DNA from 3 places in the Streptomyces sp. NBC_01288 genome. Region 1 is predicted to be linked to each of the others. Evidence: riboswitches for the same ligand, from Rfam matches in the RefSeq annotation. Region 1 holds a riboswitch; each other region holds the start of a gene.

Region 1 (10,513 bases):
GAACCCCACCGGCACCCCCACCCCGACCCCCACTCCCACCGAAGACCTCCTCTCCGGCCTGATCCGCGCCTCCGACCACGGCGAGCACCTCACCGAGAACGAGGCCGCGGCGATGGCCTTCATCCTGCTGTTCGCCGGCTTCGAGACGACTGTCAACCTCATCGGCAACGGCATGTACGCCCTCCTCACCCACCCCGAGCAGCGCGCCCGCCTGGAGAAGTCCCTGGCCGCGGGGGAGAGCGGCCTCCTCGAAACCGGCGTGGAGGAACTCCTGCGCTACGACGGCCCCGTGGAGCTCGCCACCTGGCGCTTCGCCACCCGTCCGCTCACCCTCGGCGGGCAGGACATCGCGGCCGGCGACCCCGTGCTGGTCGTACTGGCCGCCGCGGACCGGGACCCGGAACGGTTCGCCGATCCCGACGTCCTCGATCTCGGGCGCCGTGACAATCAACACCTCGGCTACGGCCACGGCATCCACTACTGCCTCGGCGCCCCGCTAGCCCGGCTGGAGGGCCAGACCGCGCTGGCCACGCTCCTCACCCGCCTCCCCGACCTGCAACTCGCCGGAGATCCGGCCGACTTGCGCTGGCGCGGCGGCCTCATCATGCGCGGACTGCGCACACTCCCCGTGGAGTTCACCCCGGAACGCCGTTGAACAGGTGGTCCGGAGCGCCGCTGAACCGGCAATCCAGCCCCCTAAACCCGAAAGTGACAGTTCTTCAACTCTGTGATCTTCACGTGATCTCCGTGGCATTAACTTGTGACAAGTGATCGACTGTGGGTACGTTCACGTACCAGCGCGGCGCCCCGCACCACCCCACGCAGCACCCCCGCACCACCCGCCGCGCGGTCCCCCCGCTGTCACGCGAAAGGCCTCCGCATGCTCTCCGGGAACGGTCGTCACCGTCGCCCCCGTCAGGCTCCGGCTCTCCTCGTCGCGGCCGGGGTGACCGGCTCCGCCATCGCCATCCCCCTTCTCGCCGCGGCCTCCGCGAACGCCGCCGACGGCACCACCTGGGACAAGGTGGCCAACTGCGAGAGCGGCGGCTCCTGGAGCGAGAACGACGGCAACGGCTACTACGGCGGCCTGCAGATGACCCAGGACGAATGGGAGAAGTACGGCGGCCTCGCCTACGCCCCGAGCGCCGACCTGGCCAGCCGCTCCCAGCAGATAGCCGTCGCCGAGAAGATCCTCGCCGACAAGGGCACCTCCGCGTGGACCACCTGCGCGCTGCTCTCCGGTCTCACCACCACCTCGGGTTCGACGGACGTCGACACCGGCCTCGCGAGTGACTCCCCGTCGGCCACTCCGACCGGCTCCTCCGACTCCGGTTCCGACGCCGACTCCGGTTCGTCGGACTCGTCCGCTTCCTCCGGGTTGTCCGACTCCGGCACCACGGACTCGACTTCGTCCGACGCGTCCGGCGGCGACTCGTCGAGCGACAGCCCCTCGCCCACCGCGACGGACAACTCCGCCAAGTCCGACAAGTCAACCACTCCTTCGACCGGCAACGACTCGGTCGCCGCCTCCCCGAAAATCGACGAATCGGACAACTCGGGCCAGGCGGTGGGCAAATGGAGCCTCGTCGACACCGGCGCGCTCAGCGATTCCGACGACCAGCAGGGTGACCAGCAGAGTGCCGGTAAGCATCGCGGTGCCAGCGCCGAGGAGAGCGTGTCGCCGCAGACCTACACCGTCCGCGCCGGCGACTCCCTCGCGTCCATCGCCGACTCCCTTGGTTACGACGGCGGATGGCGTGCGCTCTACGCCGAGAACAAAAAGGTGATAGGCGCCGATCCGACCCAGATCGCCGCCGGTCAGACCTTGGACGTCGGTACGGAAGTGGACGAAAAGTAGCAAGAGAGCAGCGGGAGTTCACGTCATGCTTCGAGCTGAATGTCCGGTTTGATCAAAGTGTGGGATGAGTCTCAGAAGCCCTGATCGTCTTTGAAATTCCGCCGATTCCGTGTCTACGGTCAAGGCCGCTCGTCACCACGAGCCCCGGCTGCCGCACACGCCGAGTCCTGCCAGCGGCCTCCGGGAACATTCGTCGCGTCAAGCGCCGTAGGCAGGAGCGGGGGACCCAAGGTAAGCGCCGGGCCCGGGAGTTGAGAGACGACCGGAACCGGCTTGGGGTTAAGTCGTGCCGCGTACGAGACGTACGAGCACGGCCGGGCAACTCACACGGCCCGAACCCGACAGCTCACCTCGCAGGCGTCGGTGAGGGGATTGGGATTTTCCATGCTGTTTTCCAGCAAGGGCAAGCACCGCCGTCCGTCTAAGGCCACCCGCGTCGCCACGCTCGCCGGCGTCACCGGTGTCGCGATCGCCGCCCCGCTGATGGCCACCGGCAGCGCCTCCGCCGCCACCGCGTCCGAGTGGGACACGGTCGCCAGCTGCGAGTCCGGCGGCAACTGGTCCATCAACACCGGTAACGGCTACTACGGCGGCCTGCAGTTCTCCGCCTCGACGTGGGCCGCGTACGGCGGCACCGCCTACGCCTCCACCGCGAACCAGGCCTCCAAGTCCCAGCAGATAGCCGTCGCCGAGAAGGTTCTCGCCGCCCAGGGCAAGGGTGCCTGGCCCACCTGCGGCACCGGCCTCTCCGGCGCCTCGTACTCCGGCGGCAGCTCCAGCTCGTCGAGCAGCTCGAACAGCTCCAGCTCCTCCAAGAGCACCACCGAGCGCTCCACGAGCGACACCACCGCCTCCCGCTCCGCCGAGCGCCCGGCCGCCAAGAAGACCGTCACCACCCCGACCGGCAAGAAGGTCAAGAAGGGTGACGGCGAGTACAAGGTCGTCAAGGGCGACACCCTCAGCTCCATCGCCGAGAAGCACAAGGTGAAGGGCGGCTGGCAGCAGCTGTTCAAGCTGAACAAGGACATCATCGACGACGCCGACTTCATCTTCCCGGGCCAGCAGCTCCACCTGAAGTGACAGCCCGAAACGACATATCGGTCTCGTAGCTGAACCACAGCGCCCTCACATCCGTGGTCCCCATCATGGAGACCTCGTGAGGGTCACCCCCGTCCCCCACGGGCTCCCCGCTCCGGTGCGTGTTCCCCCGTACGCACCGGAGCGGGGCTTTTTTGCGCGCTCTTCAGCGAAGCGCTTTGTTCCGTTCGGAAACAATTTACTCTCGGTTCTGTCCATCAGGCGGCCGACCGGATGGCCAATCGCCCCGAGCCGGTTAGGCTCGTCTCGCAGAGCCGCTGCGGTGTTGCCGTAGCCGCGTCAGACCCCAAGAAGGAGATGCTCGTGCCGTCCATCGACGTCGTCGTAGCCCGGGAAATCCTGGACTCCCGAGGCAACCCCACGGTCGAGGTCGAGGTCGGCCTCGACGACGGCAGCACGGGTCGTGCCGCCGTTCCGTCCGGCGCCTCCACGGGTGCCTTCGAGGCCATCGAGCTGCGTGACGGTGACCCCAACCGCTACGGCGGCAAGGGTGTCGAGAAGGCCGTTCTCGCCGTCATCGAGCAGATCGGCCCGGAGCTCGTCGGCTACGACGCCACCGAGCAGCGACTGATCGACCAGGCGATGTTCGACCTGGACGCCACCGACAACAAGGGCTCGCTCGGCGCCAACGCCATCCTCGGCGTCTCCCTCGCCGTCGCGCACGCCGCGTCCGAGGCCAGCGACCTCCCCCTCTTCCGCTACCTCGGCGGCCCGAACGCGCACCTGCTGCCCGTTCCGATGATGAACATCCTGAACGGCGGCTCGCACGCCGACTCGAACGTGGACATCCAGGAGTTCATGATCGCCCCGATCGGCGCGGAGTCCTTCTCCGAGGCGCTGCGCTGGGGCGCCGAGGTCTACCACACCCTCAAGAAGGTGCTGAAGACCAAGGGCCTGTCCACCGGCCTCGGCGACGAGGGCGGCTTCGCCCCGAACCTGGAGTCCAACCGCGCCGCGCTCGACCTCATCATCGAGGCCATCAAGCAGGCCGGTTACATCCCCGGCGAGCAGATCGGGCTCGCGCTCGACGTCGCCGCGTCCGAGTTCTACAAGGACGGCAAGTACGAGTTCGAGGGCAAGTCCCGCTCGGCCGCCGAGATGACCGAGTACTACGAGGAGCTCGTGGCGGCCTACCCGCTCGTCTCCATCGAGGACCCGCTGTACGAGGACGACTGGGCCGGCTGGAAGGTCATCACCGACCGCATCGGCGACAAGGTCCAGATCGTCGGCGACGACCTCTTCGTCACCAACCCGGAGCGTCTCGCCCGCGGCATCGAGGAGGGCACGGCCAACGCCTTGCTCGTCAAGGTGAACCAGATCGGCTCGCTGACCGAGACCCTGGACGCCGTCGAGATGGCCCAGCGCAACGGCTTCAAGTGCATGATGTCCCACCGCTCCGGCGAGACCGAGGACACCACCATCGCCGACCTCGCCGTCGCGGTGAACTGCGGCCAGATCAAGACCGGCGCCCCGGCCCGCTCGGACCGCGTCGCCAAGTACAACCAGCTGCTCCGCATCGAGGAGATCCTCGACGACGCGGCCGAGTACGCGGGCCGCAGCGCGTTCCCCCGCTTCAAGGGCTGACCCATACCGGGCTAAGCCTTAGCCAGTCGTACGTACGTCCCCGCACCCGGTCCCGTACCGTGTGCGGGGACGTACGCACGTGTGAAGGGGAGGCGGGACATGGCCGTGAAGGACCGGGACCGGTTCTCCACCGCGACCAGGCTCAAGCTGCTCGGCGAGCAGACGGCGGCCCGTGTCTACCGCTCCCAGACCAAGCGGCAGGCCCGCCGCTCCCGGCTCACCGGCCGGGCGGCCCTCCTCGCCCTGGTGCTGTGCTCGCTGATCGTGGCGCTGGCGTACCCGATAAGGCAGTACGTCTCCCAGCGCGCCGAGATCTCCGATCTCCAACGGCAGCAGGAGCAGGCGCGGCAGCGCGTCGAGCAGCTCCGCGACCTCAAGGCGCGCTGGCAGGACGACTCGTACGCGGAGCAGCAGATCCGGCAGCGGCTGCACTACGTGATGCCCGGGGAGACGGGCTACATCGTGATCGACCCGGACGCGGCCAAGCAGTCGCGCGCGGAACTGGGGGCGGCCGACCGCCCGTGGTACTCGAACGTCTGGGACGGCGTGGACAAGTCCGACGCCTCCGACCAGTGACTGACCGGGGCAGAGGCCGCGATCAGTGACTGCCCCCGCCCTGATCAGTGACTGAACTGCCCAGTGGCTGAACCGAATTGAACTGACAGAGAGACTTTCGTACAGGCATGGAAAAGCCCCCGCCGTCCACTCCGCGCACCGAGCCCACCGACGCGGACGTCGAGGCATTCAAGCAGCAGCTCGGGCGTCCGCCGCGCGGGCTGCGCGCGATCGCACACCGTTGCCCGTGCGGAGAGCCGGACGTGGTGGAGACGGCTCCCCGCCTCCCCGACGGCACCCCCTTCCCGACGACGTACTACCTCACGTGCCCGCGCGCGGCTTCCGCGATCGGCACCCTTGAGGCGAACGGCGTGATGAAGGAGATGTCGGCGAGGCTGGAGTCCGATCCCGAACTCGCCGCCGCGTACCGCGCCGCGCACGAGGACTACATCGCGCGCCGCGACGCCATCGAGGTCCTGGAGGGCTTCCCGAGCGCGGGCGGCATGCCGGACCGCGTGAAGTGCCTGCACGTCCTGGTGGGCCACTCCCTGGCCGCGGGCCCGGGCGTCAACCCGCTCGGCGACGAGGCGATCGCGATGCTGCCGGAGTGGTGGGCCAAGGGGCCGTGCGTGACGGTGACGAAGGAGGACGAGAAGTGACCCGTGTCGCCGCCGTCGACTGCGGTACGAACTCGATCCGCCTCCTCGTCGCCGACGTGGACCCGGCGACGGGTCAACTCGTCGACCTGGACCGGCGGATGACGATCGTGCGGCTCGGCCAAGGCGTGGACAAGACCGGCCGCCTGGCCCCCGAGGCACTGGAGCGCACGTTCGCGGCCTGCCGCGACTACGCGGCGGTCATCAAGGAACTCGGCGCCGAACGCCTCCGCTTCGTCGCCACGTCGGCCTCCCGCGACGCCTCGAACCGCGACGACTTCGTCCGTGGCGTCCTGGACATCCTCGGCGTCGAACCGGAGGTCATCACCGGCGACGAGGAGGCGGAACTCTCCTTCACCGGCGCGACGAAGGAACTCACCGGCCGCGACGACCTCGCCAAGCCCTACCTGGTGGTGGACATCGGCGGCGGCTCCACGGAGTTCGTGGTCGGCGACGACGCCGTCCGCGCCGCCCGCTCCGTGAACATCGGCTGCGTCCGCATGACCGAGCGCCACCTGGTCCGCGACGGCAAGGTCACCGACCCGCCGACCCCGGACCAGATCACGGCGATGCGCGCCGACATCGAGGCCGCCCTCGACCTCGCCGAACAGACGGTCCCGCTCCGCGAGGCCCGCACCCTGGTCGGCCTGGCCGGCTCGGTCACCACGGTCTCGGCGATCGCCCAGAACCTCCCCGAGTACGACACGGACGCCATCCACCACTCCCGCGTCTCCTACGACCGCGTCCGCGAGATCACGGAGTCCCTCCTCCGCTCCACCCACGCCGAACGCGCCGCCGTCCCCTCCATGCACCCGGGCCGCGTCGACGTCATCGGCGCGGGCGCCCTCGTACTCCTCTCGATCATGGAGCGGGTCGGAGCGACGGAGGTCGTGGTGAGCGAACACGACATCCTGGACGGGATCGCGTTCAAGGCGGCGGAAGAGGCCGAGGCGGGCAAGCAGGGCGGCTGAGGCGACAGGTTCAGGGCCATGGCCGGGGTCTCTTCATGCCCTGGGGCGACGCTCGATGAGATTCGGCCCTTGCCCGCGTCGTCCGTCGGGCATAGTCGGTGCAGGGAACTCACGGACCTGTGGTCGGTGAGCGGAACGTGTGCGTCGGGGGATGCGGGTGATGGCAGTGTTGCCGTTCGACATCGTGATCGTCGTCCTGATCGGGTTGCTGATCTGGGCACTGGTTCGTTCCAGCAGCCGACGTGCCCAAGCGCGACGTCAGGCCGGGGCTGGACCGACCGTTCTTCCGCGCGTCCCACGGACACACGACGAAGGGGGCCGTACCCCTTCCGCACCTTCACCGGCCGGTGACGCGGGACGACGTCCCATGCTGACGGTGGCTGCCGAGATCGCCGGAATCCTCGGGCTGTTCATCGCCCTGATCGCCCTCGTCTCCACTCGCTAGGCAGGGGCGGACGCGGGCGCACCCCCGGTATCGCGTCCGAGTCCGCCGTGCTGGTGCCGGACGCGCACCACCAGCTTCCCGGTCGCCCGGTCGTGCTCCATGTCCCCGTGGGCCTGCGCCACTTGCTCCAGGCCGTCGTACACCCGGTCGACAGGGAAGGCGAGTTGGCCGGCGGCGACCGCGTCGAGGATCTCCTGGAAGACAGCCGGGGACAGGTCGGACGCGTCGCCGAAGTAGCCCGCGAGGCGAACTCCCCTCGGCAGGTACTCATTTGGCGAGAAGTCCCGCACCGTCCATTGGTTGGAGAGGCTGCCGCCGAAGCAGGCCGTGCCGTGGACGCGTACCGCGCGCAGGGTGTCGGGGAGGGTCGGGGTGCCGACGAGGTCGAGGGCGGCGTCGACACCGGCCGGGTACAACTCCCGTACGGCGGGCGCTACTTCACCGGTGTCGAGCAGCGGGTGGTCGACGCCGTGCTCCTTCAGCAGGGGCAGGCGGTCGGGGCGGCGGGTCGTGGACAGCACCGTCGCTCCGCGCCAGGTCGCCAGCGCCGCTGCCGCCAACCCCACCGAGGACGTGCCGCCCCGGATCAGCACGGTCTGGCCGGGCCGCAGGTCCAGGCCGACCGTGAGCGAGCCGTAGGCCGTCTGCACCATCTCCGGTAGCGCGCCCAGCACTTCCCAGGGCAGGTCGGTCTCGACGGGGATCACCTGAGCCAGCGGCACCGACGTGTACTCGGCGTACCCGCCGTCGTAGGTGCGCCCCATGTCACCCATCATCGCGACGACCTTCTGACCGGGCGTCAGTCCACTGCCGGCCGGGGCCGCGTCGACCGTGCCGGTGGCCTCGATGCCCGGCACCCGCGGGAAGCTGACGCCCTCGCTCACCCCCAACCGCAGCTTCAACTCCGACCGGTTGAGGCCGAACGCCTCGACCCGGATACGCACCCACCCGTCCCGCACGGGCGGCAGCGGGAGCGTGGTCAGCCGCAGGTTCTCCACGGGGCCGGGGCCGGAGAGCTGGACGGCGCGCATGGTGCTCGGCGAGGACGTCATGGGGCTGCCAACATGCGGCCGCGGCACCTTCATTCCCGACTCGCCCTGGATCCACGGCCGTTGGCGCACATGTAGGTCAGTTGCTGTACGCGCGGGTCAGAGGTCCGCGACCAGGAGCCGGTAGCCGACGTCGACGGTGTCGTGGGTGAGCAGGTCGGCGTTCCGGGCGTGCCAGCGGCCTGTTGTGAGGTCGTCGGCGAGTGCCGTCAGGCCAGGGTCGAGGGTGGTGGTTCCGGCCTGGGTGAGCATGGGGATGCTGGCGCGCACCTCGGGGTCAGAAGTCCGCCACCAGCAGCCGGTAGCCGAAGTCGGCGGTGTCGTGGGTGAGCAGGTCGGCGTACCGGTCGTGCCACCGGCCGGTCGTGAGGTCGTCCCGGAGCATCGCCAGGCCGGGGGTGAGGGCGTCCTCCCCGGTCTGGGCGAGCATGGAGATGCCGGCGCGTACCTCGGGGTCGAGGTAGGCGTGTGGGCGGCGCCAGTACGCCGCGCCGAAACCGTCCGTGCAGTCGTGCGGGACCGGGACGGTCTCCAGCCGCGCCCCGCCTAGGTCGTGTCCGTAAAGTCCCGTCGTCCGCCCGAAGGGCGGGCCCGGCGGCGTCCGGTGCGTGCTCTGGGGGTCCCCCCGGCCGGAGGCTGGGGAGTGCCGGGCGGAAGTCCTCGTACTGGTTGTACGTGGGCTTTCGTCCGGTGCGGCGAGTGGGGGCACCTCCCACGCCCTTAAGGCAGTGGGGGAGCGTGCCGGGCGTCGCGGGGCAGGCAGGACTTTGCGGACACGGCCTAGCAGCGCGGCCAGCCGTTCGGGCGGGACGGCGCGGGTGTCGTCGTAGGCGGCGGCCTGGGGGAGGTAGTCGCGCACGAGCCAGAACCGTTCGCGGAAGACCCGCTGGTCCCAGGTCAGGACGACGACGCGGCGGCGGGCGACCCGGCGGAGTTCGGCGAGGCCGGCCGCGAGGTCGGTCCAGTGGTGGACGGTCAGCAGTGCCATGACGGCGTCGGCCGCGTTGTCGCGGAGGGGAAGGCGTTCGGCCACCGCGCACACCGCGGGTGCGGAACCCGGCGGGCGCTGGGCGAGCATGGTCCGGCTGGGTTCTACGGCCAGGATCGTCCGCGCCGGTTCGTAGGAGCCGGCGCCCGCGCCCACGTTGATCACGTCCTCGGCGTCCCCGAGGGTCGCGTGGATCCGCGCGGCGATGCGGGTGTCCGGGCGCCGGGTCCTGGCATACGTCGTGCCGAGCGTGTCGTAGACGGCCATGCTTCCGAGTACGGGGAGAGGGCGCTCTGCCGGACCCTCGCGGGCCCGAATTATTACTCGCCGGTATTAAACTCCTGAGCAGCCCATATAACGTATGAGCGGTTGCAGGGGCGCTCGCGGACCCCCTCCGGAACGCGTCCGTAAGAAAGTTCGTGAAGTTCTTCACAAGGAATTCTGTCCCGTTGGACGACGAGACTGCCCCGGTTGGCCCTTCCGGGGTTCCGGCGGGCCTGGGAACGTGCTCGGCGGGGTGGTGCGGGAGTGATTCGGGGGAGTTTCGGGAGGGTGTCGTGGAGGTGTGGTCCAGGAGGGCCGAAGGGGTAGAGCGGCAGCTCACGCGGCCTTGACAACGGGGCGAACCGACCGGTGGTTCCCGGCCCGCGGAGTGACTTGGATCATGCGAGTCGCGGAGGATAACACACCCCCCACCCAAGCTTGTGAAGGGGCGCACGAGCGACCCCCCTGAGGCAGGTGGATACTCGATGCCATGAGCACCACGGAGCGTCCCAGGATCCTCGTAGTAGGCGGTGGGTACGTAGGCCTGTACGCAGCTCGGCGCATTCTCAAGAAGATGCGCTACGGCGAGGCGACCGTCACGGTCGTCGACCCCCGGTCGTACATGACCTACCAGCCCTTCCTCCCCGAAGCCGCCGCCGGCAGCATCTCCCCGCGGCACGTCGTCGTCCCGTTGCGACGCGTGCTGCCGAAGGCGGAGGTCCTCACCGGCCGGGTCACCACCATCGACCAGGACCGCAAGGTCGCCACGATCGCCCCCCTCGTGGGTGAGGCGTACGAGCTGCCTTTCGACTACCTCGTCATCGCGATGGGCGCGGTCTCCCGCACCTTCCCGATCCCCGGCCTCGCCGAGCAGGGCATCGGCATGAAGGGCATCGAGGAGTCCATCGGCCTGCGCAACCACGTCCTTGAGCAGCTCGACAAGGCCGACTCCACCACCGACGAGGAGATCCGCCGCAAGGCGCTCACCTTCGTCTTCATCGGCGGCGGTTTCGCCGGCGCGGAGACCATCGGTGAGGTCGAGGAC
Region 2 (10,513 bases), 1.8 Mb from region 1:
GCGTCCGACCTGAAGATCGCCCTGCGGATCAAGATCCCGATCGTGATGCCGTCCCTCGTGCTCACGTTCTTCTTCTCGGTCATCGCCACGCTCCAGGTCTTCACCGAGCCCATGGCGCTCAGGCCGCTGACCAACGGCCTCTCCAGTTCCTGGAGTCCGCTGATGGCCATCTACGACGCCGCCTTCCTCAGGTCGGACATCTACGGCGCCTCCGCCACCGCCGTGGTGCTGGCCCTGGCGACCTTCGCGCTCTCCTTCACCCTGCTGCGCGTCTCCGACCGCTACACCCGGGAGGACCGGGCATGACCCCCCTCACCCTCACCGCCACCGACGCCCGCCCGGGCCCCGCGAAGCCGAAGCGCACCGCGTGGGTGCCGACCCTGGTGCTGGTCATCGGCTCGCTGTACTGCCTGATCCCCGTGGTCTGGGTGGTCATCGCGGCCAGCAAGGGCCGCGGCGAACTGTTCTCCACGTTCACCTTCGCCCCCGGCTCCGGCTTCCTCGACAACTTCAAGGACCTGAGCGCGTACCGCGACGGCATCTACTGGCAGTGGATGGTCAACTCCCTCTTCTACGCGGGCGGCGGCGCCCTGCTCTCCGCCGCGGTCTCGGCCGCCGGCGGCTACGCACTGGGCCGATTCGCCTTCAGGGGCCGGGAGTTCATCTTCAAGCTGATGCTGGCCGGCGTCCTCGTCCCGAGCATCGTGCTGACCGTCCCCCAGTACTTCCTCCTCTCCAAGCTGGGCCTGGCCGACTCGTACTGGTCGATGCTCCTGCCGTCGATCCTCTCGCCCTACGGCGTCTACCTCGTCCGTATCTACGCGGCCGCCTCCGTGCCCGCCGAACTCCTCGAAGCCGCCCGGATGGACGGCGCGAGCGAGTGGCGGATCTTCTCGCGGATCGCGGTGCCGATGATGATGCCGGGCCTCATCACGGTGTTCCTGTTCCAGTTCGTCGGCATCTGGAACAACTTCCTGCTGCCGTACGTGATGCTCGCGGACGACACCAAGTTCCCGCTCACACTGGGCCTTTACACCCTGCTCAACCAGGGCGCCTCACAGCCCGCGCTCTACACCCTGGTCATCATGGGCTGCTTCCTCGCGATCCTGCCGCTGATCGCGCTGTTCCTGGTGATCCAGCGCTTCTGGTCCCTGGACCTGCTGAGCGGATCGGTCAAGGCGTGAGCGCTCCGCTGGAAGGGCGGTGATGGGCCGTCGCTCGTCTGCCGCGCCGTCGTGGCTGGTCGCGCCCACGCGGCGGTAGCGGCAAATCAAACACAGCCCCGCGCCCCTTTGGGGCGCGGCCTGACCGCCGCTGGCTTTCCACGATCTGCCCGGGCGGCCCCCCACAGCCGACCGCCCCCCACCACGAACGAGGAACATGACCACCAGCTCGAACGGACGCCGCAAACCGCCCACCATCCACGACGTGGCCCGGGAGGCAGGGGTCTCACGGGGGACCGTCTCCCGGTTCCTGAACGGCGGCCACTACGTCTCACCCGCCGCCCGCACCGCGGTGGAGACGGCGATCAGGAAGACGGGCTACGTCGTCAACCGGCACGCCCGCTCCCTGAGCACCGGACGGTCGGACTCGGTGGCGTTCCTCCTCACCGAGCCGCAGGAGAAGTTCTTCGAGGACCCCAACTTCAATGTCCTGCTGCGGGGTTGCACCGAACACCTGGCCCGCCACGACATCCCGCTGCTCCTGATGCTGGCCTCGTCGAAGGACGAACGCCGCCGCCTGACCCGGTACATCACCTCGGGCCACGTGGACGGCGTCCTCCTCGTCTCCAACCACAGCGGCGACCCGGTCGCGGCCGAACTCCGGGACGCGGGAATCCCGTTGGTGGCCTGCGGCAAACCGCTCGGCGCCGCCTCCAAGTACAGCTACGTCGCCGCCGCCGACCGCGACGGCGCCCAGGAGATGGTCCGCCACCTCGTCGCCGCGGGCCGCCGCCGCATCGCCATGGTCACCGGCCCGCTCGACGCACCGGGCGGCCCCGACCGCCTGGCGGGTTACCGAGACGTCCTCACGGAGGCAGGCCTGCCCCACGACCCGAACCTCGTCGTGGAGGGCGACTACCGCCGCACAGGCGGCGAGGAAGCAGCCCGCAGACTCCTCACCCAGGCCCCCGACATAGACGCGGTCTTCGTAGCCTCCGACCTGATGGCCCTGGGAGTCGTCAACACCCTCCAGCAGTCCGGCCGTTCGGTCCCGGATGACATCGCTGTCGGAGGATTCGACGACTCGGCGGCGGCCACCTCGATCACCCCGGCCCTCACGACCATGCGTCAGCCCTACGACCGCATCAGCGCCGAAATGGTGCGGATGCTCCTCGCCCAGATCGCCGGCGAGGACACGGCGGGCGTGATTCTGCCTACGGAACTGGTGGTACGGGAGTCGGCATAACGGTCGTAATTGTCAAACCAACCGGAACACGAGTACACGCATGTGAAGGCAGCAGCCGTCCGGTTCGTGTCGAGTCGGTGGGGCGTTCCATCCGTATTCTCTGATCATGGCCGCACCCCTCGCATATGCACTGATCGCCACCGACCTGGACGGAACGCTGCTGCGTGGCGACGACACGCTCTCCGACCGGTCCCGCGCCGTACTGCGGCGGGTGGCGGAGGCCGGTGCCCGGCACCTCGTCGTCACCGGCCGGCCCGCCCCGAGGGTGCGGCCCCTCCTCGACGACCTCGGCTCCAGAGGGCTCGCGGTGTGCGGACAGGGCGCGCAGTTGTACGACGCCGGCGCGGACCGTCTGCTCTGGTCGGTCACCCTGGACCGGGAGTTGGCGGAGACCGCGCTCGGCAAGATCGAGGCGGAGGTGGGCCAGGTGTACGCGGCGGTCGACCAGGACGGCGTGGACGGCCTGACGCTGATCGAGCCCGGCTACTTGATGCCGCACCCCACGCTCCCGGCGGTACGGGTAGGCAGGCGCGACGACTTGTGGTGCGAACCCATCAGCAAGGTGCTGCTCCGTCACCCCGCCCTGGAGGACGACGAGTTGGCGTCCACGGCCCGCTCGGTGGTTGGTTCCCTGGCCTCGGTCACCATGTCGGGCCCCGGCACCGTCGAACTCCAGCCACTCGGCATCACCAAGGCAACGGGACTGGCCCTGGCCGCCCGCCACTTGGGCCTGACCCCGTCCGACACCATCGCCTTCGGCGACATGCCGAACGACATCCCGATGTTCGACTGGGCAGCCCACGGCGTGGCCATGGCCAACGCCCACCCCGAACTCAAGGCAGTGGCGGACGAGGTGACGTCCTCGAACGAGGACGACGGCATCGCGCTGGTCCTGGAGAGACTGCTCGGCTGAGCCCTGAATGGCCCCGCAGGGGCACATTCAGGGGCGCGGGGAACTGCGCGACCAGCCACGACGGCGCCGCAGCCGAACGACGACGTCCCCCTGCTGAACCGGCGGAGCTAGTACGCGCCGTACACGTTGTCGATAGACCCGTACACCGCCGCCGCGTAGTTACAAGCAGCGGTGATGTTCGCGACCGGGTCATACGGATCAAACGAAGTCCCGGCCACGTGATACGCGTTGAACGTCGGGTCGATCACCTGAAGCAACCCCTTCGACGGCGTACCGGCCACCGCGTTGGAGTCCCAGTTGTTGATCGCGTACTGGTTACCGGACGACTCACGGATCACGTTCCGGTAGATCCCGTTGTACGTACCCGGAATCCCCTTCTGCGCCATGATCGCGAGCGACTCCCGGATCCACCCGTCAAGGGTGTTGGGGTACCCGGCGAGCGTGGTCGAGGCGGTGGTCGACGTGGTGGCCGCGGACGCGGTGGTCGCACCGACGACAGGCAGCGCGAGGATCGCGACACCGGTACCGGCGACGACGACACGGCGGACGAAGCGGGCACGGCGGGACTGAGCGGTTGCAGGCATGACGAGGTTCCTCTCCGTCGCCTGCGAGGTGAGCTGTCGGGTTCGGGCTGGGAGGTGCCCGGCCAAGCCCTTGCGGACGTGACTTAACCCCAAGCCGTTCCGGTCATGACGACCGGCCCGGCGACTTACCTGGTTCCCCCGCTCCTGCCGTGCGAGAAGTTCGTGACTGGGATGCCGGGCGGCGGCAGGATTCGGCGTTCCGCTCGACAGGCCGGGAAACTATGCGAGAGCACATGTCCGGAACAAGTGGCGGAATCACACCTAACCCCTATTGACCTTGGTCTGAGGCGTATGGGGCGCTTGATCCTTTGCGCGAGCCAAGGGTCAACTGTCAAATGCCGTAAGGGAAAACGCGGGCAGACCAGGACACAGGTCACGCACAGAAACGCGTGACCCAACTCACGGGAGGATTAAGAACGGCAAATCGGGCATTCGCCCTCAACTGGCAGTTCTCGGAATCCTTTTCTCCCAAGTGCGGTGGAAGATCACTTCTTCACCCTCGGTGCAGATAACCTCATTTGATGCAAGAAAGTCCGTTTCGTCACAAGTAATCTCCGACCGGGTGCGCACGCTCGTGTCCCATCCCAGCTCCGGTCGATGCAGCCGGATCGACCACTCCGAGAGGGTGCGCGCCGACAGCGGGTCCGACTCGTCGATCGTGTACGTCTCCAACGCGTCCTCGGTGAACTCCAACCCATCCGGATACACGCGCGTGCCGCCGTACCGGGGATCCACTTCGAGCCGCCACTCACCCTTCGCGACATCCCGTACGACCAGCCGCTCGGGGCGTGGTTCGTCAAGGGTCGCCGGGTAGTTGACCCCGAGCGGCTCGGCCTCCTCCGGCTCCTCGAAGCGAATGTCGCCCGCCGACTCCTGCTCCCGCACCGGGAGTTCGAGCGCGCTCCCCTCCGGGTCCAGCGTGAACCCAACCGAGGACTCCGGCTGCGGCCAGATCCACGGCCAGTACGCCGACGACACCGCGAGCCGGATGCGGTGCCCGGGCGGGAACGCGTGCCCGATGCCGTTCAGCTCGAAGGTCACGTCCTCGGTGGTGCCCGGCGTCCACGGCACCGCCCGGTCCCGCCCGTGCCGCGCCGACAGGTTCAACACGCCCCGGGTGACGAGGGTCGAGGCACCGTCGGGGGCGACGTCGCACAGCCGGGCGATCACCTGCCCGCGCGGCACCTCGCAGGTCAGCCGCAGCCGTATCCTCGGCCGCCCCAGCACCCACGTCTCGGCCGGCACCTCGAACTCGAAGCACGCGGAGCGCGCGTCCTCGTCCCGCTGGTCCGGCGGCAGATCGGCGTCGTTCCCGAAGGGGAAGAAACGGCCCGCGTCCACACCGGTGTGCATGGGGGAGCGGACGATCACGGGCGCGCCCCGGAGGCCGTACGTCGTCGTCTTCACGTGCGGCGAGGGCCACGCGGGCTCGCCGACCCAACGGCCCGGGAGGGTGTCGTAGACCGTGGCCGGCGGGTGCGAGTCGCTGACGTAGGCCCGTAGGAGCGGGTCGGACGTGACGCCGGTGTCCTTGTCCTTGAGCCAGTGGTCCCACCAGCGGAGGGTCTCCTGGAGGAAGCCGATCGCGGGGCCGGGCGGCAGGCCGCGGTCCGGGTACTGGTGCGACCACGGGCCGATCAGGCCGCGTACGCGGTCCGGCGGGAGGTGTTCGACGAGCCGTAGGACCGTGTCGCGGTACGGGTCGTGCCAGCCGCCCACCGCGAGGACGGCCGCGTCGATCGCGCCGTAGTCCTCGCAGACGCTGCCGTGCTTCCAGTAGTCGTCGCGGATCTGGTGGGCGAGCCAGGTGTGGATGAACGGGTCGATCTGTTCCAGGCGCTTGAGCCACATGTCGCGCCAGACCAGGCCCGCGTACTCGGGGTCCGGCGGGCGGGCGACGAAGGCGAGCATGGTGGCCGCCCAGGCGTGCAGGTCGACGGCGAGGGCGGAACCTCCCATGTAGTGCACGTCGTTGTCGTAGCGGTCGTCCGTCGAGCAGACCGTGACGATCGCCTTGAGCGGCTCGGGCGCGAGGGCCGCGATCTGGAGGGAGTTGAAGCCGCCCCAGGAGATGCCGAACATGCCGACCCTGCCGGTGCACCAGGGTTGCGCGGCAAGCCAGTTGACGACCTCCACGCCGTCGGCGAGTTCCTGCGCGTCGTACTCGTCGCCGGGGGCACCCTCACTGTTGCCGTGCCCGCGCACGTCGACCCGGACGGAGGCGTAGCCGTGGCCCGCGTACCAGGGGTGGCGCTGGGCGTCCCGGGGGGCGGTCCAGTCGGTCAGGCGGTACGGGAGGTATTCGAGGAGCGCGGGGACGGGTTCGTCCGTCACCGGGCGCCACACGCGCGCGTAGAGGCGTGTTCCGTCCGCGAGGGGGATGCGGATGTCCTCGTGGGCCGTCTTGTGGGGGAAGGACGTACGGATGCGCATGAGGGGACCCCTGGGTTCAGTGGACCGGGTGCATGGTCCGGCGCAGCCACGGCGCGGCGGCCATCACCGCGAGGCCCGCGGCCACCGCGATCGCGCCGTTGACGCCGAAGTAGGCCGGCTTGGAGACGTCGTCGTAGAGCTTCACCGTCTGGGCCTGGATGCCGTTCGCGAGGGCGAGGGACAGGAACCAGAGGGACATGGTCTGGCTGGAGAAGGCGGCCGGGGCGAGCTTCGTGGTGGCCGACATGCCGGAGGTCTCCAGGAGGATGTCGCCCAGGCCCAGCAGGAAGTACGAGCCGACGATCCACCAGGCCGACATCCGGTAGGCGTCGCCGCTGTGCCCGCTGGTCGGCAGGACCATCAGCAGGAAGGAGAGGCCGCCGAGTACGACGCCGATCGCGATCTTGTTGGAGGCGTGCGGCTGGCGGCGGCCCATGCGGACCCAGAGCGCGGCGACCACGGGCGCGAGCCCGACCTCGAAGGCGCCGAGCGCGCTCGCGTACCAGCTCGCGGGGAAGTCGAAGCCCAGGATGGTCGTCTCGGCGTTCGACGCGGCCAGCAGCATCATCGTCGAATAGGCCTGGAAGAGGATGAAGTTGAAGACCGTGGAGGCCAGGAACAGCACGATGTACGGGCGCAGTCGGCCGCGTTCTTCGGGGCTCACGCGCGGACTCTTGAACATCACCGCGAAGTACACGACCGGCGCGATCACGGAGATCACCGTGAGGAGGTCGACGAAGCGGCCCATCGTGAGCCAGCCGGCGGTGGCCAGCCCGGTCGCGAGCACGGCGGCCACCAGGATGCCCACGACGATCAGCTTCACCGCGCGGCGCAGCGCGTCCGGCGCGAGCGCGAACTCGGCGGTGTTCCTGCGACCGGCCAGGTGACGGCGCCCGGCGACGTACTGGATGAGCCCGAACGTCATGCCGACCGCGGCCGCCGAGAAGCCCCAGTGCCAGCCCTCGTGGTCGCCGAGCCAGCCGGTGATCAGCGGGCCCGCGAAGGCGCCGATGTTGATCGCCATGTAGTAGAGCGCGAAACCGGCGTCACGGCGTTCGTCGTCGGTGCGGTAGAGCTTGCCGACCATGGTGGCCACGTTGGGCTTGAGCAGGCCGGTGCCGGCGCTGATCAGGCCGAGGCCCACCCAGGTCATCGTGGGCGTGGGCACCGCCATCGCGTAGTGCCCGCAGGCGATCAGGACGCCGCCCCACAGCACCGCGCGGTACGAACCGAGGATGCGGTCCGCGAGCCAGCCGCCCGCGACCGAGACGAGATAGACCAGCGTTCCGTAGGCTGCCGACACGGAGGCGGCCGTTCCGGACGACATGCCCATGCCGCCGTGCGCGACGGTATCCGCGAAGTAGAGGACGAGGATGGCCTGCATGCCGAGGAACGAGAAGCGCTCCCAGACCTCAAGCCCGGAGAGCGTGAGCAGCCCCTTGGGCTGCCCGAAGAAGGCGTGGTCGTCCTCGGGGGGCGGTTGGTCGTCGGGGTCGGCTTCCAGTGCGGTTCGAGACACCATCCACTACTTCCGCGTAAGTCGATAAATATCCGTTCTTATCAGGTGATCGAAAACATACCGGTCGTGATCCGATACCGCCCCCGCTGGACGGGGTAGGCGGCATGGGTGATCGAAAGCTGACCGGATACGCTGACTTGAGTGATGCCAGCGACCTATCGACAAACCGTGTGACCGCCCAGGGACACCAGCAGACAGGAGACCCCTCGTGACCGTCGTCGGGCCGTTCGGGCTGAGCGTGCGGGACCAGGCTCTGGAAGCCGATGTCCAGGCCGGATTGACGGCCGTCGAGGAGGGTCTGCTCGAAGCCACCAAGAGCGAGGTCCCCTTCATCACGGAGGCCGCCCAGCACCTCGTGCGCGCGGGCGGAAAGCGGTTCCGGCCGCTCCTCGTGATGCTCGCCGCGCAGTTCGGCGACCCCTACGCGCCGGGTGTCGTGCCCTCGGCCGTCGTCGTCGAGCTGACCCACCTCGCCACGCTGTACCACGACGACGTCATGGACGAGGCGACCGTACGGCGCGGGGTGGAGAGCGCCAACGTCCGCTGGGGCAACTCGGTCGCGGTCCTCACCGGCGACTTCCTCTTCGCGCGCGCGTCGCACACCCTGGCCGACCTCGGCCCCGAGGCGGTGCGGGTGCAGGCCGAGGCGTTCGAACGCCTCGTCACCGGCCAGATCCTGGAGACCGCAGGACCCTCCGACGGGCGCGACCCGGTCGAGCACTACCTCGACGTGCTCGGCGGCAAGACCGGCTCCCTGGTCGCGGTCGCCTGCCGCTTCGGCGCGATGATGTCCGGCTGCGACGACGCCATCGTGGACGTCCTCACCCAGTACGGCGAGCGGCTCGGCGTCGCCTTCCAGCTCGCCGACGACGTCCTGGACATCGCCTCCGACGGGGAGGAGTCCGGCAAGACCCCGGGCACGGACCTGCGCGAGGGCATCCCCACGCTGCCGGTGCTGCTGCTCCGCGAGCGGGCCGCCCGCCTGGGTCTCGCCGAGGACATCGCCCTGTGCGAACTGCTCGACTCCGACCTCACGGACGACGCCCGGCATGCCGAGGCCCTCTCCCGGCTCCGCGTCCACCCCGCCCTGGAGCAGGCCCGCCGCGACACCGTCCGCTACGTGGAGGACGCCCGCGCGGCTCTCGCGCCGCTCCCCGAGTGCGATGCCAAGGTCGCGCTGCTGGAGATGTGCGACGCGGTGGTGCACCGCGCGGGCTGAGGTTCTGGGCAACTGCCTTACGGAGGCGGCGTCTTCCCCCTAAGGGTTTGGGGAGGCGCCGCCTCCGTGTGTCATACCCCAGGCGTACGCGGAGTTGGCTCCCGGGTCTGACGCTTATCCCCCGGCGATTTGGTCAGATGGAGAACAGAGAAAACACCACTCCTCACCGATTCGGGTGAGAATGGCGGCTCAGGGTGGTGGGGGCCCCTCCCGGTTCGAGCGAAGCCGAGAACTGGGGGAGAGTACAGCAAGGGTTAGCCGCCGCCGACGACGGAGGTAAGGCAGACATGGCACCGTACGAAACCGACGACAGCACGGACACCGGAGAGCGCGACGAGCTCCGGGCCGGGCGGCGCAGGGCGGCGCGGTACATCGTCCCGGTCACCGTGGTGGGGGTGGCGGCCGCGACCATCGGACTGGTCCCGGCGCTCGCCGACTCCGGCGACCCGAACCTTCCCAAGGTCACCGCAGAGCAGCTCATCAACAAGATCGCCAAGTCGGACGTCCAGCAGCTGTCCGGCACGGTGAAGATCAGCACGGACCTCGGCCTGCCCGACCTCGGCGGCCTGGAGAGCAGCATGCTGTCCGGCGCCACGAAGTCAGGCGACGGCTCCTCCGCCGATCCGACGACCAAGCTCACCGAGTTGGCCACCGGCACCCACACCCTGCGCGTCGCGGCCGACGGCCCCGACAAGCAGAAGGTCTCCCTGCTGGAGAACGCGGCGGAGTACAGCCTCATCCACAACGGCAAGGACGTCTGGGGCTACGACAGCCAGACGAACGAGGTCTTCCACGGCACGACCGCCGCCGACGCCTCCAAGAGCGACGAGACCCGGGCCACGCCCAAGGGGCTCACCGACGAGGCGCTGAAGTCGGTCGACGACACGACGTCCGTCACGGTCGACGGCACCGAGCACGTTGCCGGCCGCGACGCCTACAAGCTGCTGATCAAGCCCAAGCAGTCCGGTACGACGGTCGGCGCGATCAGCATCGCGGTGGACGCGAAGACCGGCCTGCCGCTCAAGTTCACGCTCACCCCGGCGAGCGGCGGCGCGGCCGTCGTCGACGTCGGCTTCACCCAGCTCAGCCTCAGCAAGCCGGCCGCCTCGACCTTCGACTTCAAGACGCCCAAGGGGGCGAAGGTCACCACGGAGGACAGCGCGAGCAAGGCGACTCCGGACCACTCCACCCCGTTCGGCAAGGACGACAAGAACAGCAAGACGGACAAGGGGCTCGCCAAGGGCGCCGACGATCCCACGGTCATCGGCAAGGGCTGGAACTCCATCGCCGTCTTCGACACCGGCGGCCAGGGCATCCCGTCCGGCTCCAAGTCCGGCGGCGGCGACCTCGGCGGCTTCCTCAGCTCGCTCGGCGACCAGGTGAAGGGTTCCTTCGGTTCGGGCACGGTCTACTCGACCCGGCTGATCAACGCCCTG
Region 3 (10,513 bases), 5.8 Mb from region 1:
AGTCGCTCACGGAGGCGCACGCCACGGCCGTACGGCATCAACTCGGCGACCGGCGCTACGTGTTGGTCGGTCACTCCATGGGCGGTACGGCCGCCCACGCGCTCGCCACCCGGCTGGCGGACCTCGGCGCTCCCCCGGCCGGGCTCGTGCTGATCGACTCGTACCACGTCACCCCGGACCGGGAGGCCGAGCCGTGGCTGTTGTCCCTGCCCGCGCGGATTCCGCTGATGGTCGGCGAGAGCTTCGACACGATGGTGGACGATCTGACGCTGCTGTCGCTGGGTGCGTACACCCGGATGTTCCGGGGCTGGCAGCCTGAGCCCATCAACGTGCCCACCCTGTTGGTGCGCGCCTCCGAGCCACTGGCGGACATGCCGCGGGAGTGGCGTTCGTCCTGGCCGGGCGTACGGGACACGGCGGACACCGCCGGCACGCATCTCAGCGTGCTGGAGGAGGACGCCGCGACGACGGCCAAGGTCGTCCGTGACTGGATCGACGCGCTGGCGTAGTCCGGCACGAAACCCAATATCTACGTCGGCGACATGAGAAATGAAATTAACGTCCGCACACGGCCGATCGCGCCGTGCTACTATTGATCTCAGTTGCAGTTGTGGTTGCCAAACCCTTCAGATGCCCACACCGCCCTCCGGGACGGTGGAGCATTTTTTTGTGTGTCCGGTTTCTTTCCGGCGGGGTGATCATCACGGCGACACGGAGTCCGCACACTGCGGGCTCCGCTGACCGCCCCGAAGGAGAACAAAATGGCCAGTGGCACCGTGAAGTGGTTCAACGCGGAAAAGGGTTTCGGCTTCATCGAGCAGGACGGTGGCGGCGCTGACGTCTTCGCCCACTACTCGAACATCGCCGCCCAGGGCTTCCGCGAGCTGCAGGAGGGTCAGAAGGTGACCTTCGACATCGCGCAGGGCCAGAAGGGCCCGACGGCCGAGAACATCGTTCCTGCGTAACGACGACGTTTACTTCGCAGCTGGGGCCCGCACCTTGGGGTGCGGGCCCCAGCTCGCTGCATTTTCCACGCTTTCGGCGATATTCCGCCGAAGCCACCGGCTCGTTCTTGCGATTCTCTGCGCCGTTCATTCACCGCGGGAATTCCTTGATACGTGCCATATCAAGGAAGGTTCCACATTTTGAACCGCGCACGTACGAATGACCGCTTCTCGCGAAAGCGTAATGGAAATCCGGAATCCGCAAAGAGCGGCGGCGGCTACCGCTCGGCAGCTCCGTCCGGCAACCGCTCCAGCGCGCCGCGCCGCTCCAAGGGCGGCGGCGGTGGCCGTCCGGTCGCCCTGCAGGGCGAGTTCGCCCTGCCGAAGACGGTGACCCCCGGCCTTCCCGCCGTGGACGCGTTCGCCGAACTCGACATGCCGGCAAAGCTGTTGGCCGCGCTCGGCCACGAAGGCGTCACCGTCCCGTTCCCGATCCAGGCGACGACGCTCCCCAACTCCCTCGCCGGCCGTGACGTGCTCGGCCGCGGCCGCACCGGCTCCGGCAAGACCCTCGCCTTCGGCCTCGCGATGCTGGCCCGTACGGCGGGCCGCCGAGCCGAGCCGCGTGCGCCGCTCGCCCTCGTGCTCGTTCCCACCCGCGAGCTGGCCCAGCAGGTCACCGACGCGCTCACCCCGTACGCCCGCGCCGTCAGCGTGCGGATGACCACCGTCGTCGGCGGTATGTCGATCGGCCGTCAGGCCGGGGCGCTGCGTGGCGGTGCGGAGGTCGTGGTCGCGACTCCGGGACGCCTCAAGGACCTCATCGAGCGCGGCGACTGCCGCCTGGACAGCGTGACCATCACCGTCCTCGACGAGGCCGACCAGATGGCCGACATGGGCTTCATGCCGCAGGTCACCGCACTGCTCGACCAGGTGCAGACGGGCGGCCAGCGGATGCTGTTCTCGGCCACCCTGGACCGCAACGTGGACCTCCTGGTCCGCCGCTACCTGACCGACCCCGTCGTCCACTCCGTCGACCCCTCCGCGGGCGCGGTCACGACGATGGAGCACCACGTCCTGCACGTGCACGGCACGGACAAGCAGCGCGCGACCACCGAGATCGCGGCGCGCGAGGGCCGGGTCATCATGTTCCTGGACACCAAGCACGCGGTGGACCGGCTGGTGAAGCACCTGCTGAACAACGGCGTCCGCGCGGCCGGTCTGCACGGCGGCAAGTCCCAGCCGCAGCGCACCCGCACCCTCGCCCAGTTCAAGGACGGGCATGTGACGGCGCTGGTGGCGACCAACGTCGCGGCGCGCGGCATCCACGTCGACAACCTCGACCTGGTCGTCAACGTCGACCCGCCCACCGACCCCAAGGACTACCTGCACCGCGGCGGCCGTACGGCCCGTGCGGGCGAGTCCGGCAGTGTCGTCACGCTGGTCACCCCCGACCAGCGCCGTGACTTCACCCGGCTGATGACCATGGCCGGCGTCACCGCGGAGGTCACCGCGGTGCGCTCCGGCGAGGAGGAGCTGACCCGGATCACGGGCGCCCAGGCCCCGTCCGGCGTGCCGGTCGTCATCCAGGCCCCGGTCGTGGAGCGCGAGCGCACCCGCCGTAGCCCGTCCTCCTCGTCGTCCCGGGGCCGTCGTGGCCGTCCGGCCGGGGCCGGCGAGGGCCGGTCCGCCGGTGGTGCGGCTCGGCGTGGCGGCAGCAGCGGCAGTGCCGGCGGCAGCAGCAGCCGGGGGCAGCGACGCTCGTCCTTCGGCTCTGCGGCCTGAGGACCAACTCGGCGCCTTCGGGCGCCCGTTCGGCCCCCGATCCTCCTTCTCTCTGTGAGGCAACATGCGCTGTGTCATCGCCCGGTATCCCTTCGACCTCACCAAGATGGGTGTCCTGGAGACGATGAAGGGCATCAAGCCCGAACTGGTCACGGGTGAGTCCGTGACCATCGGGCGGCGCCGCTACCCCGTCAAGCAGGTGGGGCAGGTCATCACCCGGCAGGACCCCCGTGACTTCAACAGCGGCGAGGTCATCCGGGCCATGACCCGGCTCGGCTTCACCTGCCACGGATTGCCCGAGGCCGTGCCGGTGCACGTCCTCACTCCGCTGGAGAACGCGTCGGCCCTGCTGGGCAGCGGCGCGGCCCAGGACGTGTCGGAGACCGTGTAGAAGCGACACCAGTACAGCCGGAGAAGGGCCCTGCCGACGCGCGTCGGCAGGGCCCTTCTCGGCGTTCCGGGCCTGCTACGGGCCGGGCGGCACCCCTGCTGAACGGGCAGATGAACAGCGGGTTAGCATATGAGCGCCGCCTAGCTCGAAAGAGAATTCTGTGCCTGTCAACGAGGACTCGTTCACCAACTGGAAGACCCGCGAGGAGATCGCGGAGTCGATGATCCCGATGATCGGGAAGCTGCACCGCGAGCGGGACGTCACGGTCCTGCTGCACAGCCGCTCCCTGGTCAACAAGTCGGTGGTCAGCATCCTCAAGACCCACCGGTTCGCCCGCCAGATCGCCGGCGAGGAGCTCTCCGTCGTCGAGACCCTCCCCTACCTGCGGACGCTCACCGCGCTCGACCTGGGCCCCTCGCAGATCGACATCGGCATGCTCGCCGCGACCCACCGCAGCGACGAACGCGGGCTCTCCGTCGAGGAGTTCACCGCCGAGGCCGTCGCCGGTGCCACCGGCGCCGACAAGATCGAGCGCCGCGAGGGCCGCGACGTCGTCCTCTACGGCTTCGGCCGCATCGGCCGCCTGGTCGCCCGCCTGCTCATCGAGAAGGCCGGCTCGGGCAACGGTCTCCGGCTGCGCGCCATCGTCGTAAGGCAGGGTGGCGACCAGGACATCGTGAAGCGGGCCTCGCTGCTGCGCCGCGACTCGATCCACGGCCAGTTCCAGGGCACGATCACCGTCGACGAGGCGAGCAGCACGATCATCGCCAACGGCAACGAGATCAAGGTGATCTACGCGGGCGACCCGTCCGAGGTCGACTACACGGCGTACGGGATCAAGGACGCCATCCTCATCGACAACACGGGCAAGTGGCGTGACCGGGAAGGGCTTTCGCAGCATCTGCGGCCCGGCATCGACAACGTCGTGCTGACCGCACCCGGCAAGGGCGATGTCCCGAACATCGTGCACGGCGTCAACCACGACACGATCAAGCCGGACGAGCAGATCCTGTCCTGCGCGTCCTGCACCACCAACGCGATCGTGCCGCCGCTGAAGGCGATGGCCGACGAGTACGGTGTGCTGCGCGGCCATGTGGAGACCGTCCACTCGTTCACCAACGACCAGAACCTGCTGGACAATTACCACAAGGCCGACCGACGCGGCCGTTCGGCGCCGCTGAACATGGTGATCACCGAGACCGGTGCCGCCTCCGCCGTCGCCAAGGCGCTGCCGGACCTGAAGGCGCCGATCACCGGGAGCTCGATCCGGGTCCCGGTGCCGGACGTCTCGATCGCGATCCTCAGCCTGCGGCTCGGCCGCGAGACCACTCGTGCCGAGGTCCTGGACTACCTCCGCGATGTCTCGCTCACCTCGCCGCTCAAACGGCAGATCGACTTCACCACCGCCCCCGACGCGGTGTCGAGCGACTTCATGGGCTCGCGCCACGCCTCGATCATCGACGCGGGCGCCACCAAGGTCGACGGCGACAACGCGATCCTCTACCTCTGGTACGACAACGAGTTCGGCTACTCCTGCCAGGTCGTCCGGGTCGTCCAGCACGTCTCCGGAGTCGAGTATCCGACGTATCCCTCCCCGGCTGTCTGACCGAGGTCTTCTGCCCCGGAGCGCTGAATGCGTGACGGCCCGGCCACCCCCAAGTGAGGGCGGCCGGGCCGTCGTTGTCACAGACGTGCACCTGGGTGCGCTGTGTCAGCGTGTACTGCGCTTGCCTCGGTACAGCACGACGAATCCGGCGACGAGCAGCAGCGCTCCGGCCACCGCGGGCCACAGATTCGCGCCGGTCTCCGCCAGCCCGCCCTGCGCCTGCGGCTGGTTCGGGCCTACGGCCGCGTAGCTCTCCCCGCCGGAGGACGAGGCGGGCGGTGTCGTCACGGCGCTGCCGACCTCGCCGCCGGAGCCGTTGTCCGAACTCCCCTGCGTCTCGCTCGACTTGGACCCTTCGGTCTTCGTGTCTGCCTTGGGGACCGAGACAGCCGTCGTCAGATCACCGGGGTCGGTGGTCTGGGTGTCGGTGGGCTCGGGGGCGTTGGTCTCGGTGTCCGGGGCGCTAGTCGCGGGGTCCGCGGTGGGCTCGTCACCGTTGCCGCCGTTGTCACCGTTCCCGGCATTGCCGCCGTTACCGCCATTGCCCTCGTTGCCGCCGTTCCCGGCGGGCTCGTCGGACGCGGTGGCCGTGGGCGCCGCCGTAGCGGTGTCGGTGGCCGACGGGGACTCCTGCGGCTCGCCGGAACCCCCACCGTTCCCGGAGCCGCCACCCGAACCGGAGCCGTCACCGGAGCCGGAGCCGTCGCCCGAGCCTCCGGGGTCGTCGTTCGTGCCGGCGCCGCACTTCTTGCCGTCGTTGATGCAGCTGACCATGTCCTTCATCAGGCCCTCGTCGAAGACGTTGATGAAGTCGCCGTGGTCGGTGACGGGCTTGTGCTGCTGCTCGGGGAAGGAGTCGACCGCGAACAGCGGGGTCGTCTTGCCGCCGTCCTGGAGGCTCGGCGCGTCCACGTCGTAGACGATCCGCTGCACCAGCTGCGGGATGGCCTCGAAGCCCGTCGGGCAGGAGCCGTCGGCGGCCTCGAAGGCCACGTGGGTGCGGTGGTTGGCGCTGTCGATGTTGCGACCGTCCCAGCAGCTCTGGAACTTGAAGGTGCGCACCACGTCACTGCCCGCGGGACACAGCGGGTACTTGTCCTTGAGCTGCCGGTCCTCGAAACCGGTGCAGCTCCAGGAGGCGTTGGCGTTGGCCGGGCCGTTCACGAAGGCCTTGGCGTCGCCGGTGATGATGCGCAGGAGGCGCGGCATCGCGACGACCTTGCTCTTCGGGTTCCCCACGAACGTCAGCGTGGCCGCCTTCGCGGTGACGATCTGACCGGAGTTGCCCTCGGTGCCGCCGCCGGGCTTGTCCGCGTCCCGCTCCTGCTTGCCGTTCTGGAGCCGCAACACGGGCCAGTAGTACGTGGACTTGTCGCCCGGGTTCTCACAACTCGTGTCGGCCTTCGCCAGGTCGTCGTCGCTCGCGAAGGCGTTGTTCGACTGGTTGCCGATGTAGTCGTGGAAGTGGTGGGCTCCGTTGGTGACTCCGGGCGCGACGATCACGTTGTCCGAGTTGAACAGGCCGTTCTCGTTCACGCCACATGCGGTGACGAACGTGCCGCGGGAGGCGTCGCCCTGGTCCTGCGGGGTGTTCACGTTGGGCTGCACGGAGGTGATGTCCGCGTAGTCCGAGGCGACGGGCCCGTTCGTGGACTGCTGGTTCCCCTGCTCGCCCTGGCCGTCACCCTGCTGCTGGTCCTGGCCGGTCGGGTCGGCGCTACCGCTCTGGTCACCCCCGCTGCCGTTCTCGTCGCCGTTCGTGGGGGCGATCAGCGTGCAGCCGGCGAGCGCGTCGAGACCCTCGGGGCGGTCCCCGACCCGGTCGATGGCGTCGTCGATCCGCCCGATCGTCGCGGCCCGCTTCTCCTTCAACGGATTCATGATCGCGTTGTCGGCGAAGGAGGCGTCCTGGCGTATGGACTCCGTCGAGTCCTTCAGTTTCTGGTAGGCCTCGGTTATCTGCTGGTCCAGAAGCGCGAGTTGGGCGTCGACCTCGGTCTTCGCCTCGTCGGGGACCGACGTCAACTGGGTGCCGATGTCCGGGCAGTCGATCGTCGCGCCACTCGATGCCGCGTCGGGAGACCCTTGCTGGGACGAGTCACCGCCCCAACCGCCTTCGGACGCCGACGCGTAGACGTTCGCCGCCACCAGTCCTCCGCCGCCCAGCATCAGGGCGACTGCTGCCATCGTCGCGCGTCGTGCGCCCGTTGGGCGTCTGCGCGTGTTGCGTGCCAAGGAAGTTGCTCCTACACGTATCGGTCGGCCCGGATCGTCCCGGCATGGAAATCCCCCGTTCCAATACGGAGCGGGACGCCAGTGTGTTCAACCGTCCCAAAAATTCATAGCGACCTCATATGGATCACCCGACTCGGCGGACCCATGAGCCCTCGATCGAACCCTCGACGCATCCAGCCGAAGTATCTGAGCGAGGTAAAGGTCACAAAAACGTATCGGACATATCGCGCTTCAACCTTCACACGAGGCACACACGTTGGCTAAGTTGACGCTCAGACCGTACGACCTACTCCGGCGATCAGCGCCGGGCCGCACGGTTTGCGCCGAGTCCGGTGTGTCGCTCGCGACAGCCGGAGCCGGGGACCCAACCGAACTTGGGGTGAATCGACCCGACCGCCCGCTTGGGCAAGGGTCGTAGGGCAATCCTTCCGTGATCGGCCGCCCGAACCCGACAGCTAACCCGGTAGGCGCGATACGGAAGGAGCACGTCTGCCATGCCGGCAGAACGAAGTACGCGCACCGGAGGCAGTGGCCCCACCGTGGACGACCGACCCAGCCGTGACGAAGTCCAGCGGCGGATCAACTCCCTTTACGACAGGGCCGAGACGGCCACCGGAAACTACAACGCCACACGCAAGATGTCCGGCGGTCCGCGCAAGCGTGTCGAACCCCGCCCCAGCGCGTCGCGTACTTCCGACCCCGCCCAAGACGCCGTCACTCGGCAGTTGTTCGACCGCGCTCGCGCCCAGATGGGCCCGACCGTACCGGCGAAACTGCCGCCCGGCAGGACTCCCGCCCGCTCGGCGGCACCCAGGCCCGAGCGGTCCGAACGACGCCCCGAGCCCGAAGGCGGCGGCCGCGCGCTTGAGGCGCAGCCCAGCCGCGCCGTGGCCGAACTGACCGCGGGGACCGGCGCACCGGAGCCCGTCACCCCTCAACTCGCCGCGCCCATCGCAGAGTTGACGGCCGGACCGATCGCCGCGCTGCCGCCTGCCGCGCCGCAGGCACCCCAGTCGCCTCAGATCGCCGCGCCGCAGGCACCCCGGTCGCCTCAGATGCCGTACATGCAGCAGATGGCTCAGATGCCGCAGCCGACGGTCCTCGACCTGCCGCCCGTGCCCTCCATCGAGGTGGCGCCCATGCCCTCCGTGGAGGCACAGCAGTTCGCCGTCGCGGCCGCCCCGGCACCGGCCTTCGACCCGCTCACGGCGGACCTGGAGCTGCTCCCTTACATCGCGGCTCCGCGCACCGAATCCGCCCCGGCTGGTGCTACCTGGCCGCCCGCGGAGACCAACTGGCCCACCCCGGAGGCGACTTGGTCGACCGGGTCGATGCCCATGGTCCCCGAACAGCAGATGTGGTCGACGGGCCAGATGCCCATCGCGCCCGAGCAACAGGCCTGGTCCACGGGGCAGATGCCCGTCCTGCCCCAGCAACAGGCTTGGTCGACGGGCCAGATGCCGATCGTGGCCGAGCAACAGACCTGGGCCACCGGTCAGATGCCGATCGTCCCCGAGCAACAGGCCTGGTCCACCGGCCAGATGCCTCCGGTGACCGAGCAGCGGACCTCGTACCCCACGCCGGAACCGGACTGGCGCCCGCCGCAGCAGGAGTGGCAGCCGGCACCGCCCGCCGCCGAGGTCTCCTTCGCCGCGGCCCCGGCCATCGCTCCCGAGTTCACCCTGCCCACGGCTCCGACGATGGCCCCGGAGATCATTCTTCCCCCGGCCCCGACCATCAGCCCGGCGCCCGCCGCGGCCGTACCCGCCGCGCCGCAGGACCCCACCACGCTCAGCAAGACCAGCACCGCGCTCGCCTTCGCCCGCGCCCAGATCGGCAGGCCCTGCCTGTGGGGCGCGGCGGGACCGGACGCGTACGACTGCTCCAGCCTCACCCAGGCCGCCTGGAAGGCCGCGGGCGTCCTCCTCCCTCGTACCGCCCAGGAACAGTCGGGTGCCGGCGCCCTCGTCCCGCTCACGGACATCCGCCCCGGCGACCTGATCTTCTTCTACGACAGCATCGATCACGTCGGCCTCTACACCGGCAACGGCCTGATGATCCACGCGCCGAGTCCGGGTACGCCGATACGCGAGGAGTCGATCTTCTACGCCGGTGCCGCCGCCATCCGGGGCGCCGTACGGCCCGCCTGATCCGATCGGGGCCGGGCATTTCCCGGCCCCTACCGCACACCTCACGACACTCCCGGCCAACCGTGTCGTAGACCCGTACGAGTGGTGCATCCTGGGACACGGTCGTAGCGTCGACAGAGACACGACGACCGCGCCCCGGCAGGCGGGCCCACCGCTGGTGCGGGGCGACGAGGACGAAGAGGCGGCCGGGAGCGGACATGTACAAACACACCATGGTCGGAATCGTCACGCTCTGTGCCGCAGCCCTGCTCGGGCCGGCCGTCGGCACCTCGTCGGCGGCGCCGACCACGGTCCCGGTGACCGCCCACCGACAGCTACAGGACCCCGTGCTCGTCGACTGCCTGTGGCATCCCCAGGTGCGCCCCACCGACTTCATGCTCGCGTGCGGCGACGGCAACAGCCGCCTCACGTCGCTGCGTTGGACGTCCTGGAACAGCGACTCCGCGACGGCCACGGGCGTCAACGTGGTGAACGACTGCAAGCCCTACTGCGCGGTGGGCAAGTTCCACTCGTTCGCGGTCACCGTCCGGCTGGACACTCCGCAGACCTGGAAGCGGCACCCGCAGGCGCGGCAGTACACGGAGATCACCCTGACGTACCCGGGCGCGAGGCCGGACAAGTTCCAGCACACCGTGACCTACCCCCTCTGGAACTGACTCAGAGCGCCAACTCCACCACCAACGGCCGGTGATCCGAGATCGCCGTCCTTGGCGCGTGCGCTGCCCCTACGGCGTCCGCGCCGAGCCCCGTCGCCAGGATGTGGTCGAGTTGCACGAGCGGGCGGTGCGACGGAAAGGTCGCCCGCCGCGCCGAACTCCGCCAGCCACGCGGCGCGGTCGCGTTCAGGGTGAGCCGGGGAAGGGCGCCGAAGAGGTTGAAGTCGCCCATCAGCACCCGGGGTTGGGGCAGATCGGCGATCCAGCGGCGCACGGTGCGCAGTTGCCCAATGTTCCACCCCGGCACGAACGAGAGATGGACGGCCACGACGGTGAACGGGCCGTGCGGTCCTTCCAGTACGGCGGCCAGGGCGGCCCGGGACTGATCCCGCGCCAGCACCGGAAACGCCTGCCCGGCCACCCGCAACGGCATCCCGAAGGGCGCCGCCGGGAGCCGTAGGGCCCGCCACTCGCGGACCGGGAGCCGGGAGAGCAACGCCAGTCCGTGCGAAGGGACTTCGGGCTGCCGCTGCCCCTCGGGGCCGTAGACGCGCATCCCGGGTTCGGTCGGGTCGGAGACCCAGCCCCGGCCGGGCACGGAACGGCAGTGCAGCGCCGTCGCGTATCTCCAGTCGCGTGCACCCATCGCGTCGGCGGCGACCGCCGCCTGATCGACACCGCCCGACCGTTCCTGGAGACAGTCGATCTCCTGGAGTGCCACCACGTCGGCGTCCAGGGACGCGACG

The links. A riboswitch is a leader RNA that binds a small molecule or an ion and turns the genes downstream of it on or off. The one in region 1 is predicted to bind cyclic di-AMP.
Region 2: another riboswitch for cyclic di-AMP. It lies ahead of OG194_RS19150 (transglycosylase SLT domain-containing protein); the one in region 1 lies ahead of OG194_RS27625 (transglycosylase family protein).
Region 3: another riboswitch for cyclic di-AMP. It lies ahead of OG194_RS01700 (C40 family peptidase); the one in region 1 lies ahead of OG194_RS27625 (transglycosylase family protein).

What each region holds. Positions count from the first base shown of each region.
Region 1 covers NZ_CP108427.1:6,117,259-6,127,771, forward strand. The annotation lists gene OG194_RS27615 (cytochrome P450 family protein) at 1-655, shown strand, start outside; gene OG194_RS27620 (LysM peptidoglycan-binding domain-containing protein) at 881-1,858, shown strand; cyclic di-AMP (ydaO/yuaA leader) riboswitch at 2,052-2,233, shown strand; gene OG194_RS27625 (transglycosylase family protein) at 2,243-2,938, shown strand; gene eno (phosphopyruvate hydratase) at 3,254-4,540, shown strand; gene OG194_RS27635 (FtsB family cell division protein) at 4,640-5,116, shown strand; gene OG194_RS27640 (DUF501 domain-containing protein) at 5,224-5,754, shown strand; gene OG194_RS27645 (Ppx/GppA phosphatase family protein) at 5,751-6,722, shown strand; gene OG194_RS27650 (hypothetical protein) at 6,883-7,167, shown strand; gene OG194_RS27655 (zinc-binding dehydrogenase) at 7,164-8,219, opposite strand; gene OG194_RS27660 (hypothetical protein) at 8,316-8,486, opposite strand; gene OG194_RS27665 (methyltransferase domain-containing protein) at 8,494-9,471, opposite strand; gene OG194_RS27670 (NAD(P)/FAD-dependent oxidoreductase) at 9,959-10,513, shown strand, end outside.
Region 2 covers NZ_CP108427.1:4,334,082-4,344,594, reverse strand. The annotation lists gene OG194_RS19170 (carbohydrate ABC transporter permease) at 1-306, shown strand, start outside; gene OG194_RS19165 (carbohydrate ABC transporter permease) at 303-1,184, shown strand; gene OG194_RS19160 (LacI family DNA-binding transcriptional regulator) at 1,381-2,409, shown strand; gene OG194_RS19155 (HAD family hydrolase) at 2,516-3,322, shown strand; gene OG194_RS19150 (transglycosylase SLT domain-containing protein) at 3,430-3,906, opposite strand; cyclic di-AMP (ydaO/yuaA leader) riboswitch at 3,910-4,081, opposite strand; gene OG194_RS19145 (CocE/NonD family hydrolase) at 4,345-6,339, opposite strand; gene OG194_RS19140 (peptide MFS transporter) at 6,356-7,861, opposite strand; gene OG194_RS19135 (polyprenyl synthetase family protein) at 8,067-9,077, shown strand; gene OG194_RS19130 (LolA family protein) at 9,365-10,513, shown strand, end outside.
Region 3 covers NZ_CP108427.1:352,547-363,059, forward strand. The annotation lists gene OG194_RS01670 (alpha/beta fold hydrolase) at 1-509, shown strand, start outside; gene OG194_RS01675 (cold-shock protein) at 762-965, shown strand; gene OG194_RS01680 (DEAD/DEAH box helicase) at 1,146-2,729, shown strand; gene OG194_RS01685 (SCO5918 family protein) at 2,794-3,120, shown strand; gene OG194_RS01690 (glyceraldehyde-3-phosphate dehydrogenase) at 3,281-4,726, shown strand; gene OG194_RS01695 (DUF1996 domain-containing protein) at 4,832-6,913, opposite strand; cyclic di-AMP (ydaO/yuaA leader) riboswitch at 7,273-7,447, shown strand; gene OG194_RS01700 (C40 family peptidase) at 7,456-9,111, shown strand; gene OG194_RS01705 (hypothetical protein) at 9,309-9,767, shown strand; gene OG194_RS01710 (endonuclease/exonuclease/phosphatase family protein) at 9,769-10,513, opposite strand, start outside.